DNA from 3 places in the Acidovorax sp. LjRoot194 genome. Region 3 is predicted to be linked to each of the others. Evidence: predicted binding sites of a transcription regulator. Region 3 holds the regulator's gene; each other region holds the start of a gene.
What was found. The regulator FNR, encoded in region 3, switches genes on or off when oxygen is low (the NO sensors DNR and NnrR bind a similar motif). The targets are predictions, from matches to a motif close to TTGATNNNNATCAA.

Region 1 (5,843 bases), 630 kb from region 3:
TGGGGCAGGTCGAACCAGCTCGCGGTGTTCCAGGATTGGATGAGGTCCGTGGCCCACTCGCGCGTCACCACATCGGCCACGCGGGCTGCTGCGGCCTTGGGTGCCACGCCCAGCGAGTTGCCGTCCAGGTAGATCACGCCCCGGGGCAGCGCAAAGTGCTCGCGCAGCGGGGCGATGGGGTCTTGTGCGTCGAGCGCGCGGCAGTCTTGTGCGGTGATGGTCATGGCAGATAGGTGGTTGTTTGCTTCTGTTTTGATAGCTGCTGGCGCTTTATCAGCAAGCGGTAGCGGCCCAAAAGCTTTATAAAAATGAGTGATCAGGCCAACGCACGCAGCACGGCGCGCACGGGTGAGGCGTCGGCGGTGGTGAGCTTGAGCGGCAGGGCGATCAGCTCGTAGTCGCCCTCGGGCACATCGTCGAGCACCAGGTTCTCCAGCACGCGCAGACCGCGGCGGCGGATGACCTGGTGGCTGTCCAAAGTCTTGCTATCGGCCGGGTCGATGCTGGCGGTGTCGATGCCCACCAGCAGCACGCCGAGGTCCGCCAGGCGCTCGATGGTGTCGGGGGCATAGGCCGCCAGTGCGCCGTCCCAACGGTCCTGGGGCATGTGCTGGTAGGTGCGCACCAGCACGCGCTGCGGCAGCGTGGCGCCCACCGCGTGGGCGATGTGGTCCCAGGTGATGAGCGGCCCGCGCGCGATAGCGTGGATCACGCGGCAGGGGCCCAGAAAGGCGTCGAGCGACACATCGCCGATGCTGGCACCGTGCTCGTCATAGTGCAGCGGCGCATCGGCATGCGCGCCCACGTGGGGCGACAGCGTGATGGCGCTCACGTTCACCGGGCAACCGGGCCCGATGGTGGCGCACCACTGCTGGCTGTACGCCGTGTCGCCCGGGAACACGGGGCTGCCCGCATGCACGGGCGGCGAAATGTCCCAGAGCCTGCGGGCGGCGGAGGAAGAGGGGCTGGTTGGCATGGGACAAAGTTTGCATGTCCCGGAAAACCCGTGGTGTCGGTTATTTCCAACACCCTTCATATTTTGTTGAAGCCTAAACGATCTATCAAAAAGTGCGTCAGAAGATCAACCCTGCTTGCCGTTCACCTTCGCCCCAGAGTCGACCCTGCATGGCCACATGCCCGCGCCGAGGCCCGCGTAGCGCGTCGTCCGCGTGGGTGCGTCTGTCAGGGACGACCACCGAAAAAGGCTGCGAACAGCCCGCTTGCCACTGCAGCAGCGGCAGCTATGCGGATCGCGGCAGGGCCATTGAAGATGCCCAGGTTCCGCTGCGTCGCGCGCAGGTATCTCGAGAGGGTCGAGGCGCCATCCTTGAGGAATACCCACCAGAGCAGTGCGCTCCACAGAAAAATCTGGACGGATAGGGCCAGCGATCTCTGCGGTTGCGGCCACGTCAGAAACATCGGCGCTGCGCTGTCGCCCTCCGACCTTTGCAGGACCCAAAGAAGAACACAGGGGCAGGAGATCCAAAGCGCGTATGCCCGCGTGAAGGATGCGACCTCCTCTGCGGAAAATTCTCCAGCGGCCACACTTTTTCCAAGCCTATACCGTATATAGACCGCGCCCGTGAGACCACACCACGCCGCACAAAGGAGCCAGAAGTAATCGTTCATTCGTCTTCGCAATGCTTAGTGACCAGCGATTTTCAGGTGTAACACAAACAAGGCGCTAGCAATGGGCACTGCCGATGTGGCGCCGTTCCAGCCCGCAGACCTGAAGCCGTAGTGCGTTTGCCGCAGCAATGGCAGAGCCTCTTCTAGCGAGGCAGTCCCTGCAGGCTTGTTGCGCTGCATCAACCCTCTTCGACGGAACCAAACTCCCAACCTTGGTGTCATTAAAATGAGAATCAATAACATTCAAAAAATCAGACTCCGATGACTACCTCGCACGATGGCGCCGCTGTGCCGCAGCAGTTCTTCACTGGCCCTGCGCCATCCACCTGCCTTGACGGGCTGGCCCTGCACACCCCGGCGCTGGTGACGGGCCTTCGCAGCGCCAGCGGCGAGCAGGAAGAGGGCACGGTATTGCGTCTGATGGAGATCGGCTTTCTCCCTGGCGAGGCGGTGCGTGTGGTCGCACGCGGTGGGTTCGGGGTGGACCCGATTGCTGTGCGCGTTGGCCAGGCCACGTTTGCCTTGCGCCGCAGCGAGGCGTCGATGGTGCAGGTGCAAGTCGGCGTCGAGGTACAGCCATGAGCGCGCAAGGCACCTCCACCACCGCGCCGTCGGCAACTGCCTCGCTGCGCATCGCCCTGCTGGGCAATCCCAACTGCGGCAAGACCGCGCTCTTCAACCTGCTGACGGGTGCCCGCCAGAAGGTGGCCAACTATGCGGGCGTGACGGTCGAGCGCAAGGAAGGCTCGCTGCAGACAGCCAGCGGCCGGCGCGTGCGCGTGCTGGACTTGCCGGGTGCCTACAGCCTGCATGCGCAGAGCATGGACGAGGCTGTCACGCGCGACATCGTCACCGGCCGGAGGGCGGGCGAGCCCGCGCCCGAGGTGCTGGTCTGCGTGACCGATGCCACCCACCTGCGGCTGAACCTGCGCCTGGTGCTGGAGGCCCGCTCCCTGGGTCTGCCCATGGTGCTGGTGCTGAACATGAGCGACGTGGCAGAGCGCCAGGGCATCGTGATCGACCGCGAGGCGCTGGCGCGCGAGCTGGGCATGCCGGTGCTGGCCACCGTGGGCGTGCGGGGCGGCGGTGCGCAAGAACTGGTGCAATGGCTGGACACGGTGCAGCCTGCGGCGCTGGCTGCCGCGCAGGTGCCGGTGGCGATGCCCGAAGGCAGCGCGCAGCAGCAGGTGATGCAGCTGCACCAGCAGGTGCGCCGCATCATCGACATGGCGGTGCGCGCACCGCAGGTCAGCCTGCACCGCGACGACCGCATCGACGCGGTGGTGCTGCACCCGGTGTGGGGCATGGTGCTTCTGGCCGTGACGCTGTTCCTGATGTTCCAGGCGGTGTTCAGCTGGGCCGCTGCGCCCATGGACTGGATCAAGGCCGCCACCGAGGCCGCGGGCGCGTGGGTCAACGCGAACATGGGCGAGGGCACGCTGCGCAGCCTGCTCACCGACGGCATCATCGCCGGCGCGGGCGGGGTGGTGGTGTTCCTGCCGCAGATCCTGATCCTGTTTTTCTTCATCCTGGTGCTGGAAGACTCGGGCTACCTGCCGCGCGCGGCGTTTTTGCTGGACCGGGTGATGGGCGTGGTGGGCCTGTCGGGCCGCTCGTTCATCCCGCTGCTGTCGAGCTTTGCGTGCGCCATCCCGGGCATCATGGCCACGCGCTCCATTCCGAGCTGGCGCGACCGGCTGGTGACGATCATGATCGCGCCGCTCATGACGTGCTCGGCACGTTTGCCGGTGTATGCGCTGCTCATCGCGGCCTTCATCCCGGAGCGCACGGTGGCCGGTGTGTTCAACCTGCAGGGCTTGGTGCTGTTCGCGCTGTACGTGGCCGGCATCGTCAGCGCCATGGCGGTGGCCGCCGTGGCCCGGCTGGCGCGCACCAACACCGGTGCCGCGCCGCTGCTGATGGAGCTGCCCACCTACCGCTGGCCCAGCGTGCGCAGCCTGGCCATCGGCCTGTGGGAGCGCGCCAAGATCTTCCTGCGCCGCGTGGGCGGCATCATCCTGGCGCTCACCGTGCTGCTGTGGTTCTTGTCGTCGTTCCCGGCGCCACCGGTGGGCGCCACCGGGCCCGCCATCGAATACAGCCTGGCGGGCAAGATCGGCAGCCTGCTGGCGGTGGTGTTCGCGCCCATCGGCTTCAACTGGCAGATCTCCATCGCCCTGGTGCCCGGCATGGCCGCGCGCGAGGTGGCCGTGGGGGCCTTGGGCACCGTATACGCGCTGTCTGCCACGGGCGAGGAGACTGCCGCGCAGCTGGGCCCGCTGATCGCCGCCCAATGGTCACTGGCCACGGCGCTGTCGCTGCTGGTGTGGTTCATCTTCGCGCCGCAGTGCCTGTCGACCATCGCCACCGTCAAGCGCGAGACCAACAGCTGGCGGTACCCGTTGATCATGACGGCGTACCTGTTTGCGCTGGCCTACCTGGCCAGCTTCGTGACGTACCGCATCGCACTGGCGATGGGTGGAGGGTAGACAACCATGGCCCAGGACATCATCGTCGGCGTGATCGTGGCCGTTGCCATGCTCTACGTGGCGTGGCGCTACATGCCGCAGGGTTGGCGGCAACGTCTGGGCCGGGTGCATCCGGCGCTGGTGCAGGCACCGGGCTGCGGCAGCGGGGACGGCGGTGGGGGGTGCAGCAGCTGCAGTAGCGGTGGCGGTGGCTGCGGTCCTGCAGCATCGTTGCCGGGCGAGGCTGCCGAGAAAACAGTGGCCATGCCACGCTCGCGGCATTGATATAGGTTGCTATATTATTTGTAGCTGCTTGCGCTTGTCCATCAAGCGGTAGAGGGCGCTGGAGCATCTAATAGGCTTGGATGGCTTGGATGGCTTGGATGGCTTGGATGGCCACATGCGTCACGTACCCCCAATCCGTTCGGGCTGAGCCCGTCGAAGCCTTGTACGCTTGGGGCATGCCCTGGCTTCGACAGGCTCAGCCCGAACGGATGGTGAGGTCGCTGAGGCTGCAGTTCATCAGGCCGCGAGTTCGCTGAGGCTGAAGCTCATCAGGCCGCGAGTTCGCTGAGGCTGAAGCTCATCAGGCCGATGGCCAGCGGTTGTCACGACGGCCATGGCCCGCTCGGATCAGCGCCGCATCAGCCCCGGCGCGCCGCCAGCGGTATCTCCACGAAGAATCCCACGCCCCGCCCACCCAGCCCCTGGCCCAGCCGCACTTGCCCGCCCATGCGCAGCGCGGCCTGGCGCACGATGGCCAGGCCCAGGCCGGAGCCGTTGGTGGCATGGTCCCCATCGTTGTGGCTACCGCTACCGGCCGCATGGCCCGGGCCGCGGTAGAAGCGTTCGAATACCTTGCCCTGCTCAGCGGTTGGAATGCCCGGCCCGTCGTCCTGCACCGCCAATTGCAGCGTTGTGCCACCGTCGTCCACCCGCAGGCCGACAGCCACCGTGCCGCCTGCGAGCGAGTAGCGCACCGCGTTGTCCAGCAGGTTGTGCACCACCGATTCCAGCGCGGGCAGGTCCAGCCGCGCAGTCAGGCTGTCGGGCGCGTCCAGCGACAGTTCGATCTGCCGGGCCATGGCCCGCGGCGCGGCCTGCGCCAGCGCGGCGCGCAGCCACTGCGCCACGTCCAGGTCGCGCGGGGCTGGGCGCTGCGCTTCATCGAGCGCGGCCAGGTCCAGCAGCTGCTGCGCCAGGTGCGAGGTGCGGGCGATGGCCTGCTCGAGGTGCGCCTGGGCCTGCGTGCGCTCGGCTTCGCTTTGCGAACGTGCCATGACGTGGGCTTGGGCGGTGATGACGGCCAGGGGCGTGCGGATCTCGTGGGCGGCGTCCTGCACGAAGGCGCGTTCGCGTTCGACTTTCTGGCGCATGCGGGCCAGCAGGGTGTCCAGGGACTGCTCCAGCGGTTTGAGCTCGCGGTGGCGGGCGTCGAAGCCCACAGGCTGCAGGTCGTCGTTGTTGCGCCGGGCAATGCGGCTGGCCAACTGCTGCAGCGGCTTGAGGCCGTTGCGCACCGACAGCCACACGGGCACCAGCACGAAGGGCATGGCCAGCAGCAGGTAGGGCAGGATGAAGCGGCCGTTGTAAGCCAGAAAGGCTGCATCCGTGCGCTTGGGCTCGAACACCTGCAAGGCCCACCGGGCGTTGTGGCCTGTGTAGATGCGGTACACGGTGCCCTCTGCGATGGCTTCGGTAATCACGCCCACCGCCTCCGGGTGCCTGGGGGGTAGATTCAGGGTC
Region 2 (5,843 bases), 3.7 Mb from region 3:
GGTTGGACCGTAAGGTCGGCCCATCCCCACGACCAAGAAGAACCGCCCCGTCTGATGACCGGGCGGTTTTTTAATGCCTGCCTTCGACCTATGGCCGATGCCGTGCCAATCTGCAGGCCACAAAAAAAGCCGTGGCGAGAACGCCACGGCTTTTAAAGTTCAGCGGATCGTGCGGTCTGGCCGCACCGTCCATCTCAGTAGTACTTGCGAATGTCGCTCACCGTGGCGATGCCCATGGCGTGGTTCAGTTCGGCCATGATGCGGGGGTCCTTCATGGCGACTTGCCAGGTGCGCTCGTCTTCGGCAGCGCGGCGGCGGTTTTCGGTGAAGGCCTTGCCAGCCACGCGCAGGACAGCGCTGGCACGGCGTGCTGGCGAGGTCAGCAGGGCCAGGGCGGCGAAGGCGACGAGCCACAACACCATCCACGCGGCCAGCAGGTGGCCTTCGGTCCAGGTGTCGACCACTTGGTGGGCCACCACCAGCAGTGCGGACACCACGGCAGCCAGCAGGAGGGTGGCAGCGCCACGGGCGCCGTCAAATTGGGTGGCGGCGCGCTTCAGGGCAGCGGCGGCGTTTTCGGCGCGTACAACGCCAAGGTGTTCGGTGGGGTAGTCAACGTGTGCGAAGCTGGTCATTTCGGTTTCCCTTTTCTAACGCTTGTGGCGTGATTGCCGGGCGATGGGGTGATATTAGGGTTTACCCTTTGCGCATTCAAGTTTATATTTTGAATCATGGATATTCACATTGGTGATAATTGCATCCAGGCGCTCCCATGACACCCTTGAACTTCCGCTCTCTGGACCTCAATTTGCTGCGGGTTTTCGATGAGGTGATGGCAGAGCGCAGCCTGACGCGCGCGGCCCACAAGCTGTCCATCACCCAACCCGCCGTGAGCAACGCGATGCGCCGCCTGCGGGACGTGGTGGGCGACGAGCTGGTGGTGCGCAGCGGCCAGGGGGTGGAGCCCACCGCGCGTGCGCTGGCGCTGTGGCCCCCGGTGCGCGAGGCGCTGGCGCAGCTGCAGGAGTCCTTTTCGCCCGGGCGGTTCGACCCTGCCACGGCCAAATCCACCTTCGTGCTGGCCATGGCCGACGCCACCGCGGCCACGCTGGTGCCAGCGCTGGTCGAGATCATCGAGCGCGAGGCGCCCGGCATCGCCATCCGCGTGCTGCCCCTGACCACGCGCGACCCGCGGCGCCTGCTCGATGACGAGGCGGCCGACATGGCCGTGGGCTACTTCCCCGCCGTGCTGGCGGACCTGACGGCACGCGCCCAGTCGGGCGATGCGGTGGCTTTCGAGAGCCGGCGTCTGTACGACGGCGAATACGTGTGCGTGATGCGCCAGGGCCACCCGCTGGCCACCGCGCCCCTGACGCTGGACGCCTACTGCGAGGCCCGCCACATGCTGGTGAGCTTCTCGGGCCGGCCGTTCGGCTTCATCGACGAGGCCCTGGCGTCGCTGGGGCGCGAGCGCAAGGTGGTGATCACCGTCAACCAGTTCTTCACGGCCGGACGGGTGGTCTCGGGCTCGGACCTGCTCACCGTGCTGCCGCGCCACTTCGTTCCGGTGACGGGCATTGCCGATGCGCTGGTGCAGCGCACCCTGCCGCTGGACGTGCCGCCCGTGCACGTGGATGCCCTGTGGCGCCGCCGCAGCGCCCAGCAGACCGCCATGACGTGGCTGCTGCAGGCCCTGGCCCGGTCGGCCCGGCGCACCTTTCCCGAAACCTGAGGATTTGCGCGAGGACGTAGACTGCCCGGTCCATGAAGATTCAACTGCTGTCCGACCTGCACCTCGAAGTCCACCCCCATTTCAAGCCCGAACCTGCGCCCGGTGCCGACGTGCTGGTGCTGGCCGGGGACGTCGGCTCCTACCAGGCGGGCTCGCTGCTGGCCGACGACGACTTCGGCCTGGCGCGCTTTTCACCCTTGCCCCAGTACGCGGGCTGGCCCACGCCGGTGCTCTTCGTACCCGGCAACCACGAGTACGACGCGCAGGATTTCGACGAAGCCCACGCCCGCCTGCGCCGCACCTGCGAGGGGCTGGGCATTGTGTGGCTGGAGCGTGAAACGCTGCAGCTGCAGGGCGTGCGCTTTGTCGGCGCCACGCTCTGGAGCGACTTCGACGCCCTGGCCGACCATGAAGGCACGACCGACATCACCCGCCGCCTGAAGCACCGCGACAAGGCCTTCCGCGCCGCGAACTTCTACCTGCGCAAGACGGGTGGCACGCGCCAGGGCGAGCCCTTTCTGGCAGAGCCCATGCGCGAGGAGGCGCTGGCCAGCCAAGCCTGGCTCGCCGCAGCGCTGGCCACGCCGTTCGATGGCCCCACGGTGGTGGTCACGCACTTTGCGCCCAGCCTCCTGAGCGCCGACCCGCGCTACGGCCTGGTGCCCGGCACCGCGGGTTTTTGCAATGCGCTCGATGCCCTGTTGCCCCAGGCCCAGCTCTGGCTGCACGGCCACCTGCACGCCCCCAGCGACTATGTGGTGCGCGGCGTGCACGCCAACGGCGTGCCCTGGCAGTGCCGCGTGGTGGCCAACCCGCTGGGCTATGCCCGCAAGGGCGAGCAGGCTGCGTTCGAGCCGCATTTTTGCGTCACCGTATGATGGGCTTGCGGGTGCCCCACGGCGCCGCAGGCGCAGGAGAAAAAGCATGACCCAGGTCAAGACAACAGAAGTCCCCGCGCAGTAGTCTGACCCCATCCCTTTTTCTGGAGCACCTCATGAACATCCTGCTTGCTGTCGACGGCAGCGCGTACACCAAAAAAATGCTGGCCTACCTCGCCACCCACGAGGAACTGCTCAGCGGCAACCACCAGTACACCGTGCTCACCGTGCAGGCCCCGCTGCCCGCCCGCGCACGCTCTGCGCTGGGCAAGGACGTGGTGGACAACTACCACGCCGAAGAAGCCGAGAAGGTCCTCGCCCCCGTGTGCAAGTTCCTCGGCCGCCACGGCATCGACGCCAAGCGCAGCATCAAGGTGGGCGCGGTGGGCGAGTCCATCGCCAAGGTGGCGGACTCGGGCAAGTTCGACCTGCTGGTGATGGGCTCCCACGGCCACGGAGCGCTGGCCACGCTGGTCATGGGCTCGGTGACCACCCAGGTGCTGGCACACAGCAAAGTGCCGGTGCTGCTGGTGCGCTGATGCACTAAAGCGGCGCGGCCCGTGCCGCTCGCCATGCAAAAAGCCCGGCATGCCGGGCTTTTTGCGTGAGGGCGTGATCTGCGCCAGGACTAGCGCGCCGCCAGCCCCTCGAAGCAGGTGCGCACCACCAGGTCGATGATCTCGGCGTCCGAATACTGCCCGCCTTCCTTGAGGAAGCTCACCACCGGGTCGCAGGCGCGGGCGTACAGCGTGTAGAGCACCACCAGCGGCGGCAGCGTGGGGTTGATCAGGCCCTGCGACTGGGCCACCGTGATCCACTCGCCGATCTGGTCGCTCACGGTGACCAGGCCGTCGAGGTAGTCCTTGTTGGCCATCAGCACCGCGCGCAGCGTGGAATTGCGGCTGGGCAGCAGCGGCATTTCGTTGGTCAGCAGGCGCTCCAGCGACCAGCGCACCAGGGACTGCAGCTTTTCCACCGGTGGCATCTCCTGCGGCAGGCTGGCCAGGTAGGCCTTCACCCGCCCCAGGATCTGCACCATGGCGGCGCTGCACAGCTCTTCCTTGCTGCAGAAATGCTTGTACAGGCTGGCCTTGGCGATGCCCACGGCGTTGGCCACGTCGTCCATGGTCATGGCGTCGAAGGCTTTTTCGCCGAGCAGTTGGCAGGTGGAGCGCAGGATGGCTTCCTCGCGGGCCTGGTGCATCTGCTCCTTGAAGGACGGTTTGGTGGGCTGCGTTTGCATGGCGTCCATTTTATACATTGCGGTAGAAAAATAAATGACCCAGTTGCAATGCAACTACATCGTTCACGGTGTTTACCCGCATGGCAGATTTCGTCGCCGGGGTTGTGCCGGACAGGCTGACCGGCGCACCGCCTGCCTTCAGGACACCAGCGAATGCGCCGCAGCACCTGTCAAGGCGGCGGTCAATGCGTCAAGCAATTCCGATTCCAGGTTCCAGCAGTGCCAGTACAGCTGGATGGGCAACGATCGCCCCGGCGCCACGTTCACCAGGCTGCCGTCCGCGATGGCGGGGCGTGCGAGCAGCTCGGGGATCACCCCCACGGCCCAGCCTGCTGCCACGGCACGCAACTGTGCCTCCGACCCCGGCACGAAAAGGTGGTTCAAGGCCACCCGCTTCAAGCCGAAGGCCCTGGCCACGAATTCCGCAGCCATGTCGTCCTTGCGGTTGAAGGCCAGGAACGACACGTCGCGGAAGTTGTGCGGCGTGAGACCCTGCGGCAGGTGCTGCTCGGCATAGCGGGTGGCCGCCACCGCCACGTAGGGCATGGCGCCCAGCGGCACCATCTTGCAGCCGCGCAACGCCTGCTTGAGCGTGGTCACACAGCCCAGCACCTGGCCCGAGCGCAGCCACTCCTGCGTGAAGTCCTGGTCGTCCACGATGATCTCCAATGGCAGGCGCTGGCACACCAGGTCGTGCAGCGCGCCCATGGCCCAGGTGGCAATGCTGTCGGCATTGATGGCGATGGCGATACGCTCGTCTTCGCGCGTGCCTCCGGGCGCGCTGGGTGCCAGCTCGTGCAGGTCGCGCTCCAGGTCGGCGCGCAGCAGGCGCAGTTGCTTGGTGTGCTTGAGCAGCAACTGCCCTGCCGACGTAGGGCGTAGCGGCCGGCTGCGCACGATGAGCACCGAGCCCACCTGCGCCTCCAGCGCGCGCAGCCGCTGCGAGACCGCGGACTGGGTCACGTTCAGGCGCTGCGCCGCGCGCTCGAAACCGCCCTCTTCGACGATGGCGGCAAGGCATTCCAGGGCGGCGGGGTCGTAGGTGCTCATGATCTGGCGGCGTGTGAACTGGTGAAAGCGCTGCCCGCTTTATTAGGCCCGCTGATGTTTTTGGAGTAAGTTTAATTTTGCTTTTAGTGGAACGCAATGTGGATCACACTGCGCCCCATGAAAACCATCATCCTGGGCGCCGGCATCATCGGCATCAGCACGGCCTGGCATTTGCTCGAGCGGGGCCACGAGGTCGTCGTGGTCGACCGCCAGCCCGATGCGGCGCTGGAGACCAGTTTTGCCAACGCGGCGCAGATCTCGGTGAGCTACTGCGAGCCCTGGGCCAACCGCGATGCCCCGCTCAAGGCGCTCAAGTGGATGTTCGACAACGAAGCACCGCTGCTGTTTCGCCCACATCTGGACTGGCACCAATGGCGGTGGGGCCTGCAGTTTCTGGCGCAGTGCAACGACGCGGCTTTCGAGCGTAATGTGCAGCAGATCGTGGCGCTGGGCGCGTACAGCCACGCGGCCCTGAAGGACCTGGTCAGCACCACGGGCATCGAATACAACCGCCTGGAGCGCGGCATTGCCCACTTCTACACCGACCAGAAATCGTTCGACGCCGCAGGCCACGCGGTGGAACTGATGCGCAAGCACGGCGTGCAGCGCCGGCTGGTGAGCCGCGACGAGCTGCTGCAGATCGAGCCCGCTTTCAAGGCCTACGGTGACAAGATCACCGGCGGCACCTACACCAGCACCGACGAGAGCGGCGATGCCCGCGTGTTCACGCAGGAGCTGGCCCGCCGCTGCTTGGAGCGTGGCGCGCAGTTCCTGTACGGCCACGACGTGCTGCGCCTCAACAAGATCGGCGATGCTATCGATTCAGTAGCTGTCATGGCACGCCAGACAAGCGGTGGTGGCAAAAAAGACTTCATATTGAAGGGCGATGCCGTGGTGGTGGCCTGCGGCTCCTACAGCGCGCCGCTGCTGCGCACCGTGG
Region 3 (5,843 bases):
GACACCAGGGCATCGCCCTTGGTGCGCGCCTGGTCGGGGTGTTCGGACACCACACGCTCCATGGCCTGGTACTGCCGGGTGGCCTCACCAAAGCGCTGGTCGCAGACAGCCAGTGCGCGGTTTTGCGCCTCCAGCAGCGCGCGGCGACGCGGTGCATCAGGGTCGGCCGCAGGGGCATTGCCGGCCGCATCGGCACCGCTGGGTGGTGCAGGCATTTCAGGCACCCGCCAGGCCGCAGGCACCAGCTCGCGCTGGTCGGGGTCGCTCTTTTTGGGAACGTAGCGCACCTCGGTCAGGCCGAGCTCGCGCAAGGTGGCGATCTGCTCCATCGACGCCACGCGAAAGCTGCTGACCGGGAACGGGTGATGCATCCAGCCCACATCGAGCTGGATGTACATGCCGACCCGCAGTTGGCTGATGTCGATGAGGATGGAAGAGTTCACTTCAGGGCGCGCGAAACATGGGGACTTGAATGCCACCGATAGTTACATAGATTATCGCCCTAACCCTGAGTGATCAATCCGTTGCTGCTGCACAGAGGCGACAGGGCAACACTTCATGCCGCAGGTCCTGTCACCGGGTGATTGCCCTGAGTCGGAGGGCGTATCCGATGGTGACCAGTGTGTGCCCAGTGCGTGCCCAGTGCGTGACAAACCGGCGCCGCGCGCTCCTTGGGCGGTGCCCGGCTACCGGCACCAGAGCGACGGCTTGTAGACCAGGTCCATCCAGAGCGCCCAGCCGGCCACCGCGCAGAGCAGGCCGCCGGCCACCCGCGTGCCCCCATTGGCTCGCCAGGTATGGAGCCGCGCCCGGAGCCGGCCCCACGCCCAGGGGCCGGCGGCCAGCCAGAGGCCGCTGCCCACGCCAAAAAGCGCCATGGCCAGCGCCCCTTGCACCGGACCGCCACTGAGCGCGGCCACCAGCAAGGCCGAATACAGCAGCCCGCAGGGCATCAGCGCCCACAGGAAACCCGCCAGCAGCACGCCCCCCGGGGCCTGGACCAGCGGGCGCACACGCGCCCACACCGCCCGGCCCGCCTGCTCCACCCACTGCGGCTGGCGTGCCTGCACCATGAGCATCAGGCCCCAGGCCATCACCGCCACATGCGCCAGGGTCCAGGCGGGGCGCAGCGCCATGGTGTGCTGGGTCAGCCATGCCAGGCTGTCCATGGCCAGGGCCGCGAGGGCGCCTGCCAGGGCATAGCCCGCCAGCCGGCCCGCGTGAAACGCCGCCGTGCGCTGCACCACGCCACCGCGCGGCAACCACCGCACCGGCTGCGCCACGGCACCCGCTGCAGAGCCGCCCCCCTGCCCCACCAGCGCCCCGCAAGGCGCAGAGCACATGGCCAGGCAGTGGGACCCGCCGGCAAGGCCCATGAGCAGGGCGGTCGAAGCTACCGTGAGCAGCATGGTGGGCAAGCGCCTGAAGGCACCCAGTGGGCCCGGGCGGTGCGGCCGGGCATCAGATGATGCGCGAGAACCGCGCCCGGTTGCGGTCTGCCTGCAGATAGCGGTCGAACACCATCGCGATGCCGCGCACGAAGAACCAGCCCATGGCAGTCACTGCGATGCCATCGGGGCGGATCTGCACCAGCCCCTGGCCGGCCATCTCCTCCAGCCGCTCGATCTCGGCCGCGAAGTAGCGCCGAAAGTCGATGAGCCACGCCTGCTCCAGCGGCTCGAACAGCAGCTCGCCCTGGCACATCAGCGCCATGATGACGGCGCGGCGCACCAGGTCGTCGCGGGTCAGCGCCAGGCCGCGCACCACCGGCAGCCGGCCCTGGTCCAGGAAGTCGTAGTACTCGTCCAGCGTCTTCGCGTTCTGGCTGTACGTCGCGCCCACACGGCCGATGGCGGATACCCCGAGGCCAATCAGGTCGCAGTCGGGCTGGGTGCTGTAGCCCTGGAAGTTGCGGTGCAGCCGGCCCTGGCGCTTGGCCACGGCCAGCGCGTCGTCGGGCAGCGCGAAGTGGTCCATGCCCACGTACACGTAGCCTGTGGCCATGAAGGCATCGAGCGAGCGTGACAGCATCGACACCTTGGCGCCGCCCATGGGCAGCTCGGCGGGGACGATGCGGCGCTGCGGCTTGAAGCGCTCGGGCAGGTGTGCGTAGGCATACAGCGCAATGCGGTCGGGCCGCAGTTGCACCACCTGGGCCAGCGTGCGGTCGAACGACTCGGGCGTCTGGCGCGGCAGGCCGTAGATGAGGTCGACGTTGATCGACTCGAAGCCCAGCGCGCGGGCCGATTCGACCAGCGAGAACACCTGCTCCGCGGGCTGGATGCGGTGCACGGCCTTCTGCACCTCGGGGTCGAAGTCCTGCACGCCGAAGCTCAGCCGGTTGAAGCCCAGCTCGGCCAGCACCGCCAGGCGCCTGGCATCCACCGTGCGCGGGTCCACCTCGATCGAATACTCGCCGCCCGGCGCCAGCGTGAAGCTGCGCTTGAGCATGGCCATGAGCTCGCGCAGGCCGTCGTCGGACAGGAACGTGGGCGAGCCCCCGCCCAGGTGCAGCTGGCTCACCACCTGCCCGGTGCCGCAGTGTGCGGTGTGCAGGTCGATCTCGCGGCTCAGGTAGCGCAGATAGACATCGGCGCGGTCATGGTGCTTGGTGATGATCTTGTTGCACGCACAGTAGTAGCACAGCGATTCGCAAAACGGAATGTGCACGTACAGGGACAGCGGCAGCGCCTTGGCCCCGGTGCCTGCGCGGCGCTGCTCCAGCGCAAGCACGTAGTCGTCCTGCCCGAAAGCCTCGACGAAGCGGTCGGCCGTGGGGTAGGAGGTATAGCGGGGCCCTGGCACATCGAAGCGGCGCAGCAGCTCGGGCGAAACAGCAGTCATTGGAAGCATCCTTGCGTACGCTGCCACTGTGCCGTAAGCTGTTCCTCACGTCCTTGATCTACGTCAAGTGATGCCACCAGCCGACCAGCGACAATTTGATGCATGTCAGTCGCCCACCCCCGGTCCGCAGCGAAGCCTCGCCACCACGGGGTGAAACGCCCGAACCCCAACCTGCTGTACCTATGAACCCGCTCACCATGAAAGTCGCCTGCTCCAACTGCAATCTGCGGGAGCTGTGCATGCCTGTCGGCCTGAGCGATGAGCAGTTGCAGCGCATCGACGAGGTCGTGGCCACCCGCCGCAAGGTCAAGCGCGGCACCACGCTGTTCCGCAACGGCGAGACCTTCACCTCGCTGTACGCCATCCGCACCGGCTTCTTCAAGACCTGCGTGGCGACCGAAGACGGCCGCGACCAGGTCACCGGTTTCCAGATGGCCGGGGAGATCATCGGCCTCGACGGCATCGTGAACGACCAGCACACCTGCGATGCCGTGGCGCTGGAAGACGCCGAAGTCTGCGTGATGCCGTTCGACCGCATCGAAGAACTCTCGCGCGAGGTCACGGCGCTGCAGCACCATGTGCACAAGATCATGAGCCGCGAGATCGTGCGCGAGCATGGCGTGATGCTGCTGTTGGGCAGCATGCGCGCCGAAGAGCGGCTGGCCGCATTCCTGCTGAACCTGGTGCAGCGCCTGCACGCACGGGGCTTCTCGCAGTCCGAGCTGGTGCTGCGCATGACGCGCGAAGAGATCGGCAGCTACCTGGGCCTCAAGCTCGAGACCGTGAGCCGCACGTTCTCCAAGTTCGTCGAAGAAGGCATCGTCGAGGTCAAGCAGCGCCATGTGCGCATCCTCGATACCGACGCGCTCAAGCGCATCGTGAACAGCCAGCAAGCCTGCCACTGAGCACCACCACAGGCCAGGACTTCGGCGCCGGCCTCGAGCCGGCGCTGTCGTTTTCAAAACGCCGTTTTCACCACCCGCAGTCTCCGCACACCTCGGCACATCAGGAGCACGACGTCTTGCGGCAATCGTCAGGGCGCTCCCCCGGCGGCACGGGACAGCGGTTCAGCTCGAACGGCGACATCGCCAGCAGCGTGGTCAGCGCGCTCGATGCCATCGTGACGGCCCAGAACGCGAAGAACGCGAGGGTATAGACCCCCTCGCGCGACAGTGCCAGGGGCTGGCCGAACCAGTGCAGGTCGTGCGGATCGACCAGGGCAAAGACCAGCATCTCCATCACGCCGGCCATCAAAAAGGCGGGCCAGGCAATCCACATCAGGCGTTGCGTCCACATACTTGCAGTCTCCTTCGCGGGGCGAACGGGCACGGCGGTACCGCAGGGGCCGCCGGTGCTCGCCGGTGTTGTTGTTCTCGTCTTCGCAGCCGGTCAGCCGGTGGGCGACTCAACGCGGCTGGTCCTGCACCGGCGTGGCGGCGTGGTTGCGGCCCTTCACGGCAGGCGCCAGGCTCTTGGCGGGGTTTTCCAGCGCCTTGTTGATCTCGATGCCCTGGCGGTAGTAGTCCTCCGCCACCACCGGGTCGGGGCGCGAGATGGCCAGCCACAGCGTGACGAAGCCGGCCACGATCACGATGGCGGGCCCGGCGATGACCAGCCAGACGTGGCCGAACTTCCACCACGGGGCGGCGGCGGGCGCGGCGCCCGGACCTGTGGAACTGGCAGAGATGGCTGGGCCGTTGCGGCCGATGGCGGGATTCGATGGCATGTCAGTACTCCTTGCAAATCTTCTCGGGCGGTGCAGCGCCTCAGCGCGGCACCAGGAAAACGGATTTCTCGGTCACATGGGCGGCTCGGTCCACCGCCTGCACGTCGAACTGCACCGCGTGCGAGCCCGGCGCGGCCGATCCGTACGGAATCTGCAGCCGCACCGCCACCCAGCGGGACTCCGCGGCACCGATGTCCACCTCGGCCTCCGAGGCCACTTCGAGCGCGGTCAGCCCGCGGGCGGCGATGCGGTAGCGCTGCGGCCCCTCGGTCGCATTCATGATCTGCAGGCGGTAGATGTTCTCGAGCTTGCCCCCGGCCACGATGCGTGACAGGGCTGCACGGTCGCGCACCACGTCCACCTTCAGCGGCGTGCGCGTGACCAGGCTGGCCAGCATGGCAAGACACAGCGCTGCCAGGATCGCGGTGTAGATCAGCACGCGGGGGCGCAGCACCCGGCGCAGCATCTGCGACTGGCTCCACCGGTTGGCCACGCCGTTTTGCGTGGAGTAGCGGATGAGCCCGCGCGGGTACTGCATCTTGTCCATCACGGTGTTGCAAGCGTCCACGCACAGCCCGCAGCCGATGCACTCGTACTGCAGCCCGTTGCGGATGTCGATACCCACCGGACACACCTGCACGCACAGCGAGCAGTCGATGCAGTCGCCCAGGTCCTGGGCCTTGTAGTCGATGCCCTTCTTGCGCGGGCCGCGCTGCTCGCCCCGCTCGGGGTCGTAGCTCACCACCAGCGTGTCCTTGTCGAACATCGCGCTCTGAAAGCGCGCATAGGGGCACATGTACTTGCAGACCTGCTCGCGCATGTAGCCCGCGTTGCCGTAGGTGGCAAAGCCGTAGAACAGCACCCAGAACATCTGCCACCCGCCCGAGAAGGCCAGCAGCTCGCTGCCCAGCGTGCGGATGGGCACGAAGTAGCCCACGAAGGTAAAACCCGTCCACAGCGCCACCGACATCCACGCCAGCTGCTTGAGCGACTTCTTCACCGCCTTCTCTGCCGTCCACGGCCCCTTGTCCAGCCGCAGCCGCGCGCTGCGGTCCCCCTCGATCCTGTGCTCGATCCACATGAACATCTCGGTGTAGACCGTCTGCGGGCACGCAAAGCCGCACCACAGCCGCCCCGCCACTGCGGTGAACAGGAACAGCGACATCGCCGAGATGATGAGCAGGCCCGTGAGGTAGATGAAGTCCTGCGGGTACAGCACCAGGCCGAAGATGTAAAAGCGCCGCGCACCCAGGTCGAACAGCACCATCTGGCG

Region 1: the regulator FNR is predicted to act here: its motif matches at 1,799-1,812, upstream of ACSQ3N_RS20695 (FeoA family protein).
Region 2: the regulator FNR is predicted to act here: its motif matches at 2,657-2,670, upstream of ACSQ3N_RS00960 (universal stress protein).

The regions. Positions count from the first base shown of each region.
Region 1 is NZ_CAXUQB020000001.1:4,550,577-4,556,419, reverse strand. It holds gene kynU (kynureninase) at 1-224, opposite strand, end outside; gene kynB (arylformamidase) at 317-976, opposite strand; gene ACSQ3N_RS20700 (hypothetical protein) at 1,183-1,629, opposite strand; gene ACSQ3N_RS20695 (FeoA family protein) at 1,891-2,211, shown strand; gene feoB (ferrous iron transporter B) at 2,208-4,118, shown strand; gene ACSQ3N_RS20685 (hypothetical protein) at 4,125-4,382, shown strand; gene ACSQ3N_RS20680 (sensor histidine kinase) at 4,742-5,843, opposite strand, start outside.
Region 2 is NZ_CAXUQB020000001.1:198,402-204,244, reverse strand. It holds gene ACSQ3N_RS00975 (hypothetical protein) at 195-635, opposite strand; gene ACSQ3N_RS00970 (LysR family transcriptional regulator) at 773-1,732, shown strand; gene ACSQ3N_RS00965 (metallophosphoesterase) at 1,765-2,610, shown strand; gene ACSQ3N_RS00960 (universal stress protein) at 2,727-3,149, shown strand; gene ACSQ3N_RS00955 (TetR/AcrR family transcriptional regulator) at 3,239-3,862, opposite strand; gene ACSQ3N_RS00950 (LysR family transcriptional regulator ArgP) at 3,992-4,903, opposite strand; gene ACSQ3N_RS00945 (D-amino acid dehydrogenase) at 5,021-5,843, shown strand, end outside.
Region 3 is NZ_CAXUQB020000001.1:3,916,585-3,922,427, forward strand. It holds gene ACSQ3N_RS17735 (HD-GYP domain-containing protein) at 1-443, opposite strand, end outside; gene ACSQ3N_RS17740 (sulfite exporter TauE/SafE family protein) at 687-1,409, opposite strand; gene hemN (oxygen-independent coproporphyrinogen III oxidase) at 1,462-2,844, opposite strand; gene fnr (fumarate/nitrate reduction transcriptional regulator Fnr) at 3,027-3,749, shown strand; gene ACSQ3N_RS17755 (hypothetical protein) at 3,850-4,140, opposite strand; gene ACSQ3N_RS17760 (FixH family protein) at 4,250-4,570, opposite strand; gene ccoG (cytochrome c oxidase accessory protein CcoG) at 4,611-5,843, opposite strand, start outside.